3 regions of the Nesterenkonia lutea genome follow, and region 2 is predicted to be linked to each of the others. Evidence: predicted binding sites of a transcription regulator. Region 2 holds the regulator's gene; each other region holds the start of a gene.

The links. The regulator LexA, encoded in region 2, represses DNA repair genes until DNA is damaged. The targets are predictions, from matches to a motif close to TCGAACANNTGTTCGA.
Region 1: the regulator LexA is predicted to act here: its motif matches at 2,850-2,865, upstream of H4W27_RS09860 (HNH endonuclease signature motif containing protein).
Region 3: the regulator LexA is predicted to act here: its motif matches at 2,020-2,035, upstream of uvrA (excinuclease ABC subunit UvrA).

Annotation. Positions count from the first base shown of each region.
Region 1 covers NZ_JADBED010000001.1:2,152,560-2,157,473, reverse strand. Annotated here, with positions in the region: gene H4W27_RS09870 (heavy metal translocating P-type ATPase) at 1-1,687, shown strand, start outside; gene H4W27_RS09865 (PhzF family phenazine biosynthesis protein) at 1,790-2,659, shown strand; gene H4W27_RS09860 (HNH endonuclease signature motif containing protein) at 2,869-4,533, shown strand; gene H4W27_RS09855 (ABC transporter ATP-binding protein) at 4,571-4,914, shown strand, end outside.
Region 2 covers NZ_JADBED010000001.1:1,599,636-1,604,549, forward strand. Annotated here, with positions in the region: gene hisB (imidazoleglycerol-phosphate dehydratase HisB) at 1-307, opposite strand, end outside; gene H4W27_RS07275 (histidinol-phosphate transaminase) at 347-1,486, opposite strand; gene H4W27_RS07280 (LysM peptidoglycan-binding domain-containing protein) at 1,525-1,917, opposite strand; gene lexA (transcriptional repressor LexA) at 2,124-2,843, shown strand; gene H4W27_RS07290 (CapA family protein) at 2,859-4,145, opposite strand; gene H4W27_RS07295 (M15 family metallopeptidase) at 4,186-4,914, shown strand, end outside.
Region 3 covers NZ_JADBED010000001.1:1,397,018-1,401,931, forward strand. Annotated here, with positions in the region: gene uvrA (excinuclease ABC subunit UvrA) at 1-1,901, opposite strand, end outside; gene H4W27_RS06385 (HAD hydrolase-like protein) at 2,098-2,907, shown strand; gene H4W27_RS06390 (MBL fold metallo-hydrolase) at 3,063-3,770, shown strand; gene H4W27_RS06395 (DEAD/DEAH box helicase) at 3,749-4,914, shown strand, end outside.

The DNA.
Region 1 (4,914 bases), 550 kb from region 2:
GGCGACGGCCGTCACCGTCTTCCTGCTGCTCGGCCGCTATTTCGAGAAGCGGTCAAAATCCCGCGCCGGCCAAGCCCTGCGCTCGCTGCTGAACATGGGGGCCAAGGAGGTGGCGGTCCTGCGCGAGGGTGCCGAGGTTCGCATCCCCGTCAGCGAGCTCACCGTCGGGGACGAGTTCATCGTCCGGCCGGGGGAGAAGATCGCCACCGACGGCACCGTCACCGCCGGGGCCTCTGCAGTGGACATGTCCATGCTCACCGGTGAGTCGGTGCCCGTGGACGTCGCTGAGGGTGACAGCGTCACCGGAGCCACGGTGAACACCTCGGGACGCCTCCGGGTCCGTGCCACCCGCGTCGGCTCGGAGACCCAGCTCGCCCAGATGGCCGCGCTGGTGGAACAGGCCCAGTCGGGAAAGGCTCAGGTCCAGCGCCTGGCTGATCGGGTCTCCGGGATCTTCGTGCCCATCGTGCTGGGGATCGCGCTGATCACGCTGGGCGTCTGGCTGCTGGTCGGGCCCTCGGCGGAGTTTGCGTTCACCGCCTCGGTGGCGGTGCTGATCATCGCCTGTCCCTGCGCGCTGGGCCTGGCCACTCCCACCGCACTGCTGGTCGGCACCGGCCGCGGCGCCCAGCTGGGAATCCTGATCCGCGGTCCCGAGGTGCTCGAGACCGCGCGGGGGATCGACACGGTGGTCCTGGACAAGACGGGAACCGTCACCACGGGGGCCATGGAGCTGGTGGCGATGCATTCGGCCCGCACGTGGGGCGATGCCGGGGTCGGAGCTGGCGCTGGGGCCGGAGCTGGCGCGGAGGCCGGGGGCGACGTCGAGCTGCTCCGGCTGGCCGGGGCTCTGGAGTCAGCCTCCGAGCATCCCATCGGCCGCGCAGTGACCAATGCCGCGCGGGAGTCTCTGGGCTCCACCTCGGGGGCCCTGCCCGAGGTCCAGGACTTTCAGAGTCATCAGGGTTTCGGCATCTCCGGCACGGTGGCCGGCCGGGAGGCTCTCGTGGGGCGCCGTGAACTGTTGCGTCAGCGCGGGATCGCCGTGCCCGGTGAGGTGGAGGAGATGCTCGCGGAGGCAGAGTCCCGCGGCGCCACGCCGGTGCTGGTAGCGCAGGAGGGAGTCTTCGCCGGGGTGCTGATCATCTCCGACGCGGTCAAGGACACCTCTGCGGAGGCGGTCGCACGGTTCGCCGCCATGGGCCTGAGCACGGTCCTGCTGACCGGTGACAACGCGGGGGCCGCCCGTCGAGTGGCCGCTGAGGTGGGCATCGAGGAGTTCATCGCAGAAGCGCTGCCGCAGGACAAGGTGGCCGCCGTCGCTCGTCTGCAGGAGCAGGGCCGGAAGGTCGCGATGGTGGGTGACGGTGTCAACGACGCCGCCGCGCTGGCCCAGGCCGACCTGGGAATCGCGATGGGGACCGGGACGGATGCGGCGATCGATGCCGCAGGGATCACGGTCCTGCGCGGTGATCTGCGCAGCGTGGCGGACTCGATCGCGCTCTCCCGCCGGACGCTGCGTGTGATCCGCTCCAACCTGTTCTGGGCCTTCGGCTACAACACCGCCGCGATACCACTGGCTGCGCTGGGTCTGCTCAATCCGATGCTCGCCGGGGCGGCGATGGTCTTCTCCTCGCTCTCCGTGGTGGGAAACAGTCTGCGACTGCGCGGCTTCAAGGGCGTCTAAGCGGTTCTGCCCGAGATCTCAGGGGGGTCTGGCAGGCGTCTCGCGGGGGTCTGGCCGGGATCTGACCGGGTTCTGGCTGCAGGTCCTGCCTAAGATGAGTTCATGTTGAAACCCTTTCGCCAGGTCGACGTCTTCGGTGACGGACCGTTCGCCGGCAACCCTGTAGCAGTGATCGCTGAGGCCCAAGGCCTGACCGATGAGCAGATGCGCGCCATCTCGCGCTGGACGAATCTGTCCGAGTGCACCTTTCTGCTCCCGCCGAGCACGCCCAAGGCGGACTATCGAGTCCGCATCTTCGCCCTGGACAAGGAGCTGCCCTTCGCCGGGCATCCCACCCTCGGATCGGCCCGCGCATGGTTGGACCTGGGCAATGAGCCGCGATCTGCCGACGTCGTCGTCCAGGAGTGTGGTGTGGGACTGGTGCCGGTGCATATCGGCGCCGAGTACCTCTCCTTCGGCGCTCCGGGGCTGGTGCGATCCGGTCCCATCCCCCGGGCTGCGCGGGAGATGCTCACCGAGGCGCTGGGCCTGAGCTCCGGACAGGTGGTCGACGCTGCGTGGGTGGACAACGGCCCCGGCTGGGTGGCGGTGCTCCTGGACAGCGCCGAGACCGTGCTCGGCGTGACCCCGGACATCACCAAGATCCCAGAGTCCGAGTATCAGTTCCTCGGTGTCGTGGGTCCGCAGCCCGAGGGTTCCGCGACGGCGCTGGAGGTGCGCACCTTCTTCCCGGATGACACCGGGGCGCTGCGCGAGGATCCCGTGACTGGCAGCCTCAGTGCCTCCGTGGCGCAGTGGCTGGAGTACTCCGGCCGCATGTCGCCCCCCTACGTGACCAGCCAGGGCACGGTGCTGCAGCGCCGCGGACGGGTCCATGTCGAGGGCACCGGTGAGGCGCTGTGGGTCGGCGGCCGGGCACACGTGACCGTGAGTGGCAGCATCGATGTGGGGGCCGAAGCGCGCGTGGAGTGATGCAGGACCGCAGAGCGAACGACGGCGGGGACATCGGTGCATGCACCGGGGAAGGGCGCCCCAGCTTGCGTCTCAGGGAGGGTGTCCCAGCTGCGTCGTCGGGGACCTGGAAGAGAGTTCCTGGCGACCTTTTGAACTGGAACAAACTGGATCAAACCGCTACGTCAGGAACCCTTGTGGTTCATCGCATTCGAATGTATATTCGAATCATGCAGGTCGTACGCACCGATCCGATGACCGAACCGCTCTGGGAGTCACAGCGGGAGATCAATCGGGTTCAGGCTGAGCAGCTGAGGATGCTCGTCGATTATGTGGAGTCGTTCCTGCGTGAGGCCGAGGTGGTCGACCCTCACCTCATGAGCACCGCCCAGGGCCGCGGCACCGCTGAATCCGCAGCGATCATGAACGCCGCGGAGGCGCTGACCGCCGGCGAGGGACACGTCTGCAGCCAGTACCAGCAGGCTCGGTTCGCACGCCAGAACCTTCCCGCAGTGTGGGCCCGCACCCGGCGGGGTGATATTCCGGTGCGCTCGCTTCTGCGTGTGGTCTCGGCGGCTGAACGTCTGGTCTCGCCCGCCAGCGTGGAGCGCATGGACCGCGAGGCCGAGGTCTACGCGACGAGCCACAGGCCCGCGCAGCTCAACGCCTGGCTCAATCGATTCGTCGCGAGAGTCGAGCCGGAGCAGCAGGCCCAGCGCTGCCACCGCAACCACGCGGAACGCCGAGTCTGGCTGGAACATGTGGAGGACGGGCTCAGCATCCTGCACGCGATGCTGCCCACCTTGACCGCCGAGGCGATCAAGAATCGACTTGTTGAAGTGGCACGAAGCCCCAAGCAGCCCGTCCCCTATGACCCCTGCGTCGAACCGCCGTCGGTCCGGACCGGAGGCGCAGCCACCAACCATGTGCACACCGACTGGCTCGGGCTGCCCAGTGGCGAATCGTCAGTTGCCTGGGACGCCCGGAGCGTCGAGGGTTCGCCGGACGCCCGGCACCTCGAGAGTTCGCCGAAGGTGTGGGCGGCATCGCAGCAAGGAGCCTCCCGGACTGCTGGAACGGAGGGCGCGGACCCGCGGCACAAGGACCCTGGCGGGATGAGCCGCACCGGCGGTGACGACAGGACGCAGGGACAGCGCGAGGCGGACCTGCTCTCACATTGGCTGCTGATTGGCCAGGTGGATTCGGACACCCCGATCAACGGTCATATCGGCCTGCTCATCTCCGCCGAAAGCCTCATCGAACCTCGAGAGGGATCGACGAGGACTCCGGCCGTGGCCGAGACTCCAGCAGTGAGCCGGAATCGCCGCCATGCCTATCCGGCCGAGATGATCCGACGGATCGTTCAGGCCGATCACCACCGGCTGACCTGGACCCAGGTCCCGGAGGCATTTGACCATTCGACGCCCCTGGAGCTGCGGGATGCAGGTGGGTCGGGCGAACACCTGCCGAAGGATGGTCGGCCCGGAGCGTGGCCACCGGCTGAAGCTCGGCCCGGCGAGGAACCGCCCGACTATCGGCCACTGGGCGAGCCCCCGCCGGCCCTGGGCCCGCCGCATGGGCACCCGCAGCGAGGTGATCCTTCGGTGACGGGTTCGCCCCCTGAGGACGGACCGGTTCCAGTCCTCGAGCGGGTGTACCAGAGCAGATTCGTGCCGCGGCTGCTGCGCCGTGCCATCGAATTCCGGGACGGCACCTGTCAGGCGCCGGGGTGCATGGTCGCCGCAGAGCACTGCGACATCGATCACCAGATTCCCTGGCCACATGGGCAGACCACGGGTGCCAACCTCTGGGCGCTGTGTCGGAAGCATCACCGGCTCAAAACCGCGGGATTCCTCGACGTTCCCGCAGTCCGGCTCCCCTTGCGCACCACGTAAGCTGGCTCCAGCAGAGCGCCACTTCGCAAAGGACCCGATGACTGACGAATACCGCCTCTCCGCAGCAAGCCTGACCTCGGGCTACGAGGAGCGCCAGGTCCTGGAGGACCTCACCATCAGCATCCCGGACGGATCGTTCACCGTCATCATGGGGCCCAACGCGTGCGGGAAGTCCACTCTCCTGCGCAGTCTCGCTCGGCTCATCAAGCCCACCGGCGGGCAGGTGCTGCTCGATGGTGAGTCCATCTCCAACATGCCCACCAAGGAGCTTGCTCGGACAGTCGGGCTGCTGCCGCAGTCGGCCATCGCTCCCGACGGGATCACCGTCTTCGATCTGGTCTCTCGCGGACGACACCCGCACCAGCACATGTTCAAGCGCTG
Region 2 (4,914 bases):
TGGTGGCATCGCCGAAACGGCGAATGCCTCGCTTGTCCCCCAGCGCGGCGCGAAGCACCTCGCCCAGGACGATGGCGGTGTCCTCCACCGTGTGGTGCACATCGATGTGCGTGTCCCCGGAGGCTTCGACGTCCAGGTCGATCAAGGAGTGCTTGGACAGCGCGGTGAGCATGTGGTCATAGAACGGCACGCCGGTGTTGATCGTGGAGGCTCCAGTGCCGTCCAGATCCATCCGGACCTTGACGCTGGACTCGCTGGTGACACGTTCCATCTGGGCGATGCGCCCGGAGATCAGTTCTGCTCCCATAGCTCCTGCTCGGTGGTGGGGGTACGCCGACGTCCTATTCTACGCGGTGGCGCTGGAGGTGAAGCGCTGCAGCGAGGCGAGGAACTCGGTGGTCTCCTCCTCGGTGCCCGCAGTGACCCGCAGGTGCCCGGGGATGCCGACGTCGCGGATGAGGATGCCCTCGTCGAGCAGGTGCTGCCAGGCCGCCTTCTCATCGGTGAGTCCGCCGAAGAACACAAAGTTCGCATCGGAGGGGGCCGGGCGCAGACCCATCTGCTCCAAGGCGGTGACGATGCGGTCGCGCTGTGCCTTGATCCGCTCCACATTGGCCATCAGGGTCGACGAATGGTCCAGCGCCGCGACGGCGGTCGCCTGAGTGACCGCAGAGAGGTGATAGGGCAGGCGGACCAGTCGCATCGCGTCGGTGACCTCAGGGGCGGCGGCGAGGTAGCCCAGCCGTCCTCCCGCCAGCGCGAAGGCCTTGCTCATGGTCCGCGAGACGATGAGCCGCTCCCGTCCGGGCAGCAGGGCCAGGGCGGATCCTGTGCCGGTCTGGCGGAACTCCCCATAGGCCTCGTCCACCACGACCATGGTCTGAGAGTCTTCCCCCGCCGCATAGGCGGCCTCCACGGTCTCCAAGGTCAGCGCCGTGCCGGTGGGATTGTTCGGCGAGCAGAGGATGACGACGTTCGGGCGGTGCTCACGGATCTGGGCGGCCACGTCGTCAGGAGTCTGGATGAAGTCGGCGGCGCGCGTGCCGGGGGTGTATTCGCTGTAGGTGCCCCGGGCGTAGAGCGGGTACATCGAATAGGTCGGAGGAAAGGCCAGGACCGAACGGCCCGGACCGGCGAAGGCCTGCAGGATGTGCTGCATGATCTCGTTGGAGCCGTTGGCGGCCCAGATGTGCTCTGCCGTCAGCTCGGCGGGTTCGCCCTCGGAGGCCAGATCCCGGTTCAGGTAGTCGGCGAGCTTGTCTCGCAGCGTGGAGAACTCACGGTCTGGGTACCTGTTGAGCACGGCTGCGGCGGCACGGACCTCTTTGGCGATGGCATCGACAACATCTTCAGGAACGTCATAGGTGGTCTCGTTGACGTTGAGCATGGCCTTCACGGCGAGCTGCGGAGCTCCGTAGGGCTCTTGGCCCCTGAGCTCCTCACGCAGCGGGAGGCGGGACAGGTTCCTGGACGCGGATGAAGTCACCGCTACATTCTAGTCACGCCCCGGCGGGTGCTCGGTGGTCAGTCGACCGGGACGAAGAGCTCCTGGCCGGGTTCCAGCTGTGAGGAGTCCAGGTCATTGAGCTCAGCGATCTGCCCGATCAGCACCTGGGTGCGCTCCTCGGAGTCCACGGCGTTGGCCACGCTCCAGAGCGTGTCCCCGGCCCCGACGGTGACGACCTGGGCCTCGACGCCGGGCGCCGCGCCCGAGGAGGCCTGCGCCTGGTTCATCAGGGACGTCGCCAGCATCAGCGCTCCCAGCAGCAGGAAGGCCAGGGCGGCGAGGGTGGGGAGACCGAGGAGCAGGAAGCGTCCGCGACGGGTCAGGTGCAGGGCGGAGCCTTCTGCGGAGGGTGAGGCGGAGGCACGGGGTGCGGGGACACGAGGTGCGAGTGCAAGGTGTGCAGTATGCATGGGGAAGAACCTTTCATTCGAACGTGTGTTCTATTTCTAGCACATACTTTCGAAGCTTGGCCAGACTCGCCGCGGAATCAATGGAATATCTCTACGGTTTCGCGTAACCTGAGCGCCAAGTTCGAAGTGATCTTCGATCCGAATCTCACCGTGAACAGTCCATCAGCAGGGTCTGACATGGATGGTGACGCAACCAGGAGGCACCAATGGCGCAAGAGACCAAGGGCACATCCACGGCGCCGCGGCTGACGGATCGGCAGCGCCAGATCGTCGACGTCATCCAGGAGTCCCTCGCGGAGCGGAGCTACCCGCCCTCGATGCGGGAGATCGGTGATGCCTGTGGGCTGGCGTCGCTGTCCTCGGTGACCCACCAGCTGGCCCGCCTGCAGGAGCTCGGCTACATCATGCGGGTGCCCGGCAGGCCGCGTGCGATGGAGGTGCTGCGAGACTCGGCGGGGAGGCTGCTGCTGGATGAACCTGCTGTGGAGCCGGGCTCCGCTGACCGCGACTCGGTCATCGACCTGCAGGGTTATCGGACGCAGTCAGACAGCCGCATCTCGGAGATCCCCGTGGTCGGCCAGATCGCGGCGGGTGGACCGATCCTCGCGGACCAGCAGGTCGAGGACATCATGCCGCTGCCCCGGCAGCTCACCGGCGAGGGCGAGCTCTTCATGCTTCAGGTGCGGGGCGATTCCATGATCGAGGCCGGGATCTTCGAGGGCGACTGGGTCGTGGTGCGGCGCCAGAGCACGGCGGAGAACGGTGACATCGTCGCCGCTCTGCTCGAGGACGAGGCCACGGTGAAGACCCTGAAGCGCCGTGACGGCCACGTCTGGCTGCTTCCGCAGAACCGGCAGTATGAGCCGATTCTCGGCGATGAGTCCACGATCATGGGCAAGGTCGTCACCGTGCTGCGCAGCCTCTGAACCGGCTGAGCACTGCTAGTCCCTGCGGGGCACCACAGCAGGGTCCTCGCCGGTGGGTGAGGGCGGCTCATCACGGAGCTCGCGCTTGGTCATGACCTCCAGGACCCGCGACCACCGGTCCTCAACTGTCTCCTCACTGAGTTCCACAGCGGGCGGAATGTTCCCCTCGGCCAGGTCCCGCAGCGGCCAGATCCCCCGGTGCGGCTCATCATCAGTCGGGCCCCGATCCACGGTGACCGGCAGCCATTCCATGGCGGTGACCGCAGCGCCGTCGTCGTCGACCCCCACGGTCGCGTAGACCACTGTCCCGCTGGCAGTTTCGGCGATGCAGCAGGCCTCGTCCTGATTGGAGAGGAAGTTGCCCATGGACCAGGCCACCCACATGCCCTCGCCCGTCGGACCTCCCTCGAGGTTCTCCACGGGCTGGGGAGTGTGGGAGTGGCTGCCGAACACCGCGTCGATCTCGCCGCCGGCAGCCAGCTGCTCGCCGTAGGTGCGCTGCTCCTCCGTGGGCTGGTGGAGATACTCCCCGCCCCAGTGGACAGAGGCGACGACGACGTCGGCGCCGTCCTCACGCGCCTGGGCCGCCTGCTCGGTGAGGCCCTCGGCAGTGACATCGGCGACCCGCCAGGGCTCGTCCTCCGGAGGCGGGTGTGCCTGATTGTGGATCCTGGTGGTGGCCACATGCGCCACGGTCACCTCTCGTCCGCCGCGCTCGAGGGTGTACAGCTGGGGCTGGGCGGCTTCTGCTTCGATGCGGGCCGTCCCCGCGTGTCCCAGGCCGGCCTCGTCGAGGACGTCGAGCGTGCGCTCCTGCCCGGCCGCTCCCTGGTCGAAGGAATGATTGTTGGCCGTGGAGCAGCCGTCGAAGCCCACGGAGGCGAGATCTGCGGGGAGCTCCGGCGGGGCGGCGAAGACCGGATACCCGACCGGCTCCACACCGTCCGGAGCGATCGGTGACTCCAGTCCACACAGAGCAAGATCAGCGCCGCTGATGAGATCCTCGACTCCGGCCATCAGCGGCGCGAACGTGTAGTCCTCGTCCTCGGCCAGCGCGGCCGCCTCGTCGATGACATTGTCGTGGACGAGCACATCCCCCGTGCCGGCGATGGTGAACTCATCCGCCTGGGGTTCTCGGGTCTCCGCCTGGTCGGTCTCACCGGTCTCGGCCCCACCGGCCCCGTCATGACCACCACTGTCATCACCAGCGCCGTCACCGCAGCCGGACAGGACGAGCGCGGCGGCCAGCCCCACGAGGAGAGCGAGGGATCCTGAGCCTGAGGTGCCTCTCGGTGTGGACATCACCTTCAAGGCTACCGCGACCACCCACTACGCTGGGGTGATGCGCATTCCCCTCGTCGGCGCGTTGGCGGCCCTGCTTCTGCTGGTGTCCGGCTGCGCTGATGGTGACGACGCTGGTGAGGACGCGCCGGTGAGCGAGGACGCCGCCTCCGCTGAGACCCCCGTGGGAGCTGACGAGACGTCGGACGGGCCAGCGGACGGTCCAGCGGAGTCCGTCCAGCCCTCGGAGGCAGCAGCGGGAACCGGTCGGCCCGCTGCTGGGCCGGATTCCGAGCCCGATTCAGTTCACGTGCTGGTGAACAAGCAGAATCCTCTGGACCCTCTGGATTACACGCCGGACGACCTTCGGCACGTGGACGCGCCCCACGAGTTCGAAGAGGCTCCTCTGCGCGAGGAGGCCGCCGGAGCCTATGAGGAGCTCCACGCGGCCGCAGACGAGGCAGGCCTGGAGCTCTGGGCCACCACCGCGCACCGGGACTATGACTTCCAGCAGACCCTCTACGAACAGCGCCTCTTCCAGGACGGCGCCGCGGCCGCCGACCGTGTCAGCGCGCGGCCCGGGCACTCGGAGCACCAGACAGGGCTGGCCGTGGACGTGGCTGACCTGCAGAACCGAGAGTGCTACCTGCGCACCTGCTTCGGAGACACCGAGCAGGGCCGGTGGCTGGAGGTGCACGCAGCCGAGTTCGGATTCATCATCCGCTACCCGGAGGGAGCGGAAGAGATCACCGGCTTCGACTACGAGCCGTGGCATCTGCGCTACGTCGGT
Region 3 (4,914 bases), 200 kb from region 2:
GTCTTGTCCACCGGGCGGCGCTGCGCCGGGATGGGAATGCTGCGGCGGCCGGAGAGGTAGTCACCGGTGATGGAATGGACGTTCTCGCGCAGTCCCTGCACGGACCCGGAGTGCACGATCTCGCCGCCGCGCTCACCGGCGCCCGGTCCGATGTCCACGATCCAGTCGGCCTCGGCGATGGTGTCCTCGTCGTGTTCGACCACGATCAAGGTGTTGCCGAGGTCACGCAGCCGGGTGAGCGTCTGGATCAGCCGGGCGTTGTCACGCTGGTGCAGCCCGATGGAGGGCTCGTCCAGGACGTAGAGCACTCCGACCAGGCCCGAGCCGATCTGGGTGGCGAGCCGGATCCGCTGGGCCTCGCCGCCGGAGAGCGTGCCGGCGGCGCGCTCCAGATTCAGGTAGCTCAGACCGACGTCGAGCAGGAAGTTCAGCCGGGCCAGGATCTCCTTGAGCACCTGGTCGGCGATGGTGGCGTCACGGGCGGAGAGCTCCACGGTGGTGAAGAACTCGGCGCACTTGTCCAGCGGAAGCCGGGCGATCTCCGCGATGGAGGCGCCCTGCACGGTGACCGCGAGGGCGGCGGGATTCAGCCGCTGGCCGTTGCAGGCGGGGCAGGGGATCTGGCGCATGTACTGCTCGTAGCGGTCCCGGGCGTTGTCCGACTCCACCTCGAGGTGCTTGCGCGAGATGTAGGAGAGGACCCCTTCGAAGCCGGTGGAGTAGGTGCGCTCCCGGCCGAAGCGGTTGCGATACTGCACCACGACCTTGTGGTTGCGTCCGTGCAGCAGCGCCTTCTGCGCCTTCTTGGGCAGGTCCTTCCAGGGGGTGCGCACCGAGAAGTCCAGCTCCTTGGAGAGCCCGGTGATCAGCCGCAGCCAGTACTCCTTGGACGCCTTCCCCAGTGCCCACGGCGCGATGGCGCCGCCCTCGAGGGAGAGCGTGTCATCGGGGATCACCAGGTCGGTGTCCACCTCCAGGCTGGAGCCGATGCCGGAGCAGACCTCGCAGGCGCCGAAGGGGTTGTTGAAGGAGAAGGAGCGCGGCTCGATCTCATCCAGCGCCAGCGGGTGCTCGTTCGGGCAGGCCAGGTTCTCGGAGAACGGCCGCTGCTTCGGGCCGGTGAGGCCTTCGGGGACCCGATCGTTGGTGGGATGGCCGTCGTCGTCGAGGTCGACCAGGTCGATGACCAGGCGCCCGTCGGCGAGCTTCAGCGCGGTCTCCACCGAGTCGGTGAGCCGCTGGCGCATGCCCTCGCGGATCACCAGCCTGTCGATGACCACCTCGATCTGGTGCTTATAGGTCTTCTCCAGCGTGGGCGGCTCGGACAGCTGGATGATCTCGCCGTCGACGATGGCGCGGGAGAAGCCCTCACTGGCGAGGTCGCGGAAGAGGTCCTTGAACTCTCCCTTGCGGCCGCGGACCACCGGGGCCAGCACCTGGAAGCGGGTCTTCTCGGGGAAGCCGAGGACCTGGTCGACGATCTGCTGCGGGGTCTGGCGCTCGATCTTCTCATCGCAGATGGGGCAGTGCGGGATCCCGATCCTCGCCCAGAGCAGGCGCAGATAGTCGTGGATCTCGGTGACCGTGCCCACGGTGGAGCGGGGGTTCTTGGAAGTGGACTTCTGGTCGATGGAGACCGCTGGGGAGAGCCCCTCGATGAAGTCGATGTCAGGCTTGTCCACCCGGCCCAGGAACTGCCTGGCGTAGGCGGAGAGGGATTCGACGTAGCGCCGCTGTCCCTCGGCGAAGATGGTGTCGAAGGCGAGCGAGGACTTGCCCGAGCCGGAGAGGCCGGTGAACACGATGAAGGAGTTGCGCGGCAGCTCGACCGTGACGTCTTTGAGGTTGTGCTCGCGCGCCCCCTGGACCACGATCCGGTCGGCCTCGGCATGACCGATCACCCCGTTGGTGGCGGATCTTCTTCGCGCACCCTCGGCGTAGTAGTCGTCCACGGATTCTATGATGGCTGTTTCGGCTGCTCGCTCTGACACGTCCTCCAGTGTAGAACCCCCGGGGGACTCGAACAAACGTTCGAAATGTCACAGTGAGCCCCGCCACGGCCTGCTCCACGCGCTCGCCTCATGGCAGAATGGCGCGGTGAACTCTGACTCCCCCGCCGCACCGGCCGCCGCACGCCCCACCGAGGTATCACCCGGAACATCAGCCGGCCTCCGGGCGGTGATCTTCGACCTCGACGGCACGCTGGTGGATCCGGCCGGGGCGATCACCAGCGGCATCGCGCATGCACTCGACGTCCACGGGATCGAGGTGCCGGACCAGGAGCGGCTCGACGCGTTCGTCGGTCCGCCGCTGGCCGCCTCACTGGCGAGTCTGCCCGGAGTCACCGAGGCGCTGATCCCCTCCATCGTCGAGGAGTATCGGCAGCGCTACCTCGCCGAGGGCATGCAGGCCAGCCGGGTCTACCCCGGTGTGGAGGAGCTGCTGCGCACGCTGAACGAGGCAGGGGTGGTCTGCGCGGTGGCGACCTCGAAGCCCACCGGGCTGGCCGAGCAGCTGCTGAGCATCCAGGGCCTCCGTGGGCATTTCGCCGCGGTGCACGGCTCCCCCGAGGACGAGTCGATCCCTCATGCCGGCAAGGGCCCCATCGTCGGGGCCGCGCTGGCGGCGATCGGCCTGGACCCGGACGAGGGTCCGCTGGACGCCTCGACCCCAGAGACCGAAGAGACACCAGAGGCCAGAGTCGTCATGGTCGGTGACCGGGTCTTCGACGTCGCGGGTGCCGCCGCCCATGGGATGCGCTGCATCGGGGTGCGCTGGGGCTATGCGCCCGAAGGAGAGCTGGAGCAGGCCGGGGCGGACCCGATCGTCAGCACTGCCGAGCAGCTCCGACAGGCGCTGCTGACCGCCGGGGTCCTGACCCGGCCAGCCCCGTCCGCAGCGCACTGAGGGTCCTCCCCGAGCATCCTCCAGGCGTTCCCCGGTCACTCTCCAGGCGTTCCCACGCCGCTCTCCAGCCGTTCGTCCGGCCGCTCCCTCAGAGCCGGACCTGGGACTGCCGGTCTCGTGGCCCCGCGAGGGCGGCAGACCCTAGACTGACCCCTATGGCATCTGACAGTTCTCTGATCTACGACCTCCCTGCGATCACGCTTCGGCGCATCTCCGTCTCTGAGATGAACAACAACGTGTATCTGCTGACCGCAAAGAAGTCCGGGGCCCAGGTGCTGATCGATGCGGCCGACGACGCCGGCGCCATCCGGGGTCTGCTCTCCTCCGCCGCCGGGGACACTCCCTGCCCGCTGGAGCTGACCGCGGTGCTGACCACGCATTCGCACTGGGATCACATTCGTGCGCTGGAGGAGCTGGTCGATGCTCCCGGCTCACCCGCGGCGCCCGGCGCTGGGAGCAGCGGCTCCCGCCCCGAGGTGGCCGCCGGCGCCGAGGACGCTGCCAGCATCGAGGCCGAGAAGAACGTCACCGTCGAGCGGCGGCTGGGCCACGGCGATGAACTCTCCTATGACGGGATCTCCCTGGACGTGATCCATCTGCGCGGGCACACCCCCGGATCCATGGCCTTCGTCTATCCGGTGGAGGACGGCCCCACGCACATCTTCACCGGCGACTCCTTGTTCCCCGGCGGGGTCGGCAAGACGTGGTCGGACGAGGACTTCACCGCGCTGCTCGATGATGTGCAGGCGCGGCTCTTCGACGTCTATGAGGACGACACCATCGTTCATCCCGGCCACGGCGACCCCACGACGCTGGGCGCCGAACGCGACCAGCTTCCCGCATGGCGGGAACGCGGCTGGTGAGCGCCGCCACCGCATCCAAGCGCCTGGACAAGCTGGAACCCTCCGCCGAGGACTCAGGAGCCCCCGGGCCGGAGGAGCTCTACGCGGCCTTCGAGTCCTGGACACAGGATCAGGGTCTGACGCTCTACCCCGCCCAGCAGGACGCGATCCTCGAGCTGGCCGACGGGCAGCACGTGATCATGTCGACGCCCACGGGCTCGGGGAAGTCCCTGGTGGCCACCGCCGCGCACTTCTTCGCCCTCTCCCGGGGCCAGCGCAGCGTCTACACGGCCCCGATCAAGGCACTCGTCTCCGAGAAGTTCTTCTCGCTGGTGGAGATCTTCGGCGCGGAGAACGTCGGCATGGTCACCGGCGACTCCTCCGTCAACGCCTCGGCCCCGATCATCTGCTGCACCGCCGAGATCCTTGCCAATGAGGCTCTGCGCGACGGCCGGGACGCCGATGTGGGCCCCGTGATCATGGACGAGTTCCACTTCTACGCGGATCCCCAGCGCGGATGGGCCTGGCAGGTGCCGCTGCTGGAGCTCACCGGACGCGCAGAGCCCGGCAGCCCGGGCCGCGGATCCACCGGAAGCCGCGCGCAGTTCCTGCTCATGTCCGCCACGCTGGGCGACACCTCACGGTTCGAGACCCGGCTCAGCGAGGGCACCGGACGCGACGTCGTCACGGTCTCCAGCGCCGAACGTCCCGTGCCGCTGAGCTTCGAATACTCCACCACGGCGCTGCAGACCAAGCTCGAGGAGCTGGTCACCACGCACCAGGCGCCGGTCTACGTCGTGCACTTCTCCCAGCGGGAGGCGGCCGAGCGCGCCGTCGGACTCGCCTCGCTCAACGTCGTCTCCAAGGAGGAGCGCGAGCTCATCCGGCTGAAGCTGGAGACCTTCCGGTTCGCCAAGGGCTTCGGCAAGACGCTGAACCGGCTTCTGCGGGCCGGGATCGGCGTCCACCACGCCGGCATGCTGCCGAAATACCGGCGCCTGGTCGAACAGCTCTCCCAGCAGGGACTGCTCAAGGTCATCTGCGGCACCGACACCCTCGGCGTCGGGATCAACGTGCCGATCCGCACGGTGCTGCTGACCGCGCTGAGCAAATACGACGGCACCCGCACCCGGCAGCTCAACGCCCGTGAATTCCATCAGATCGC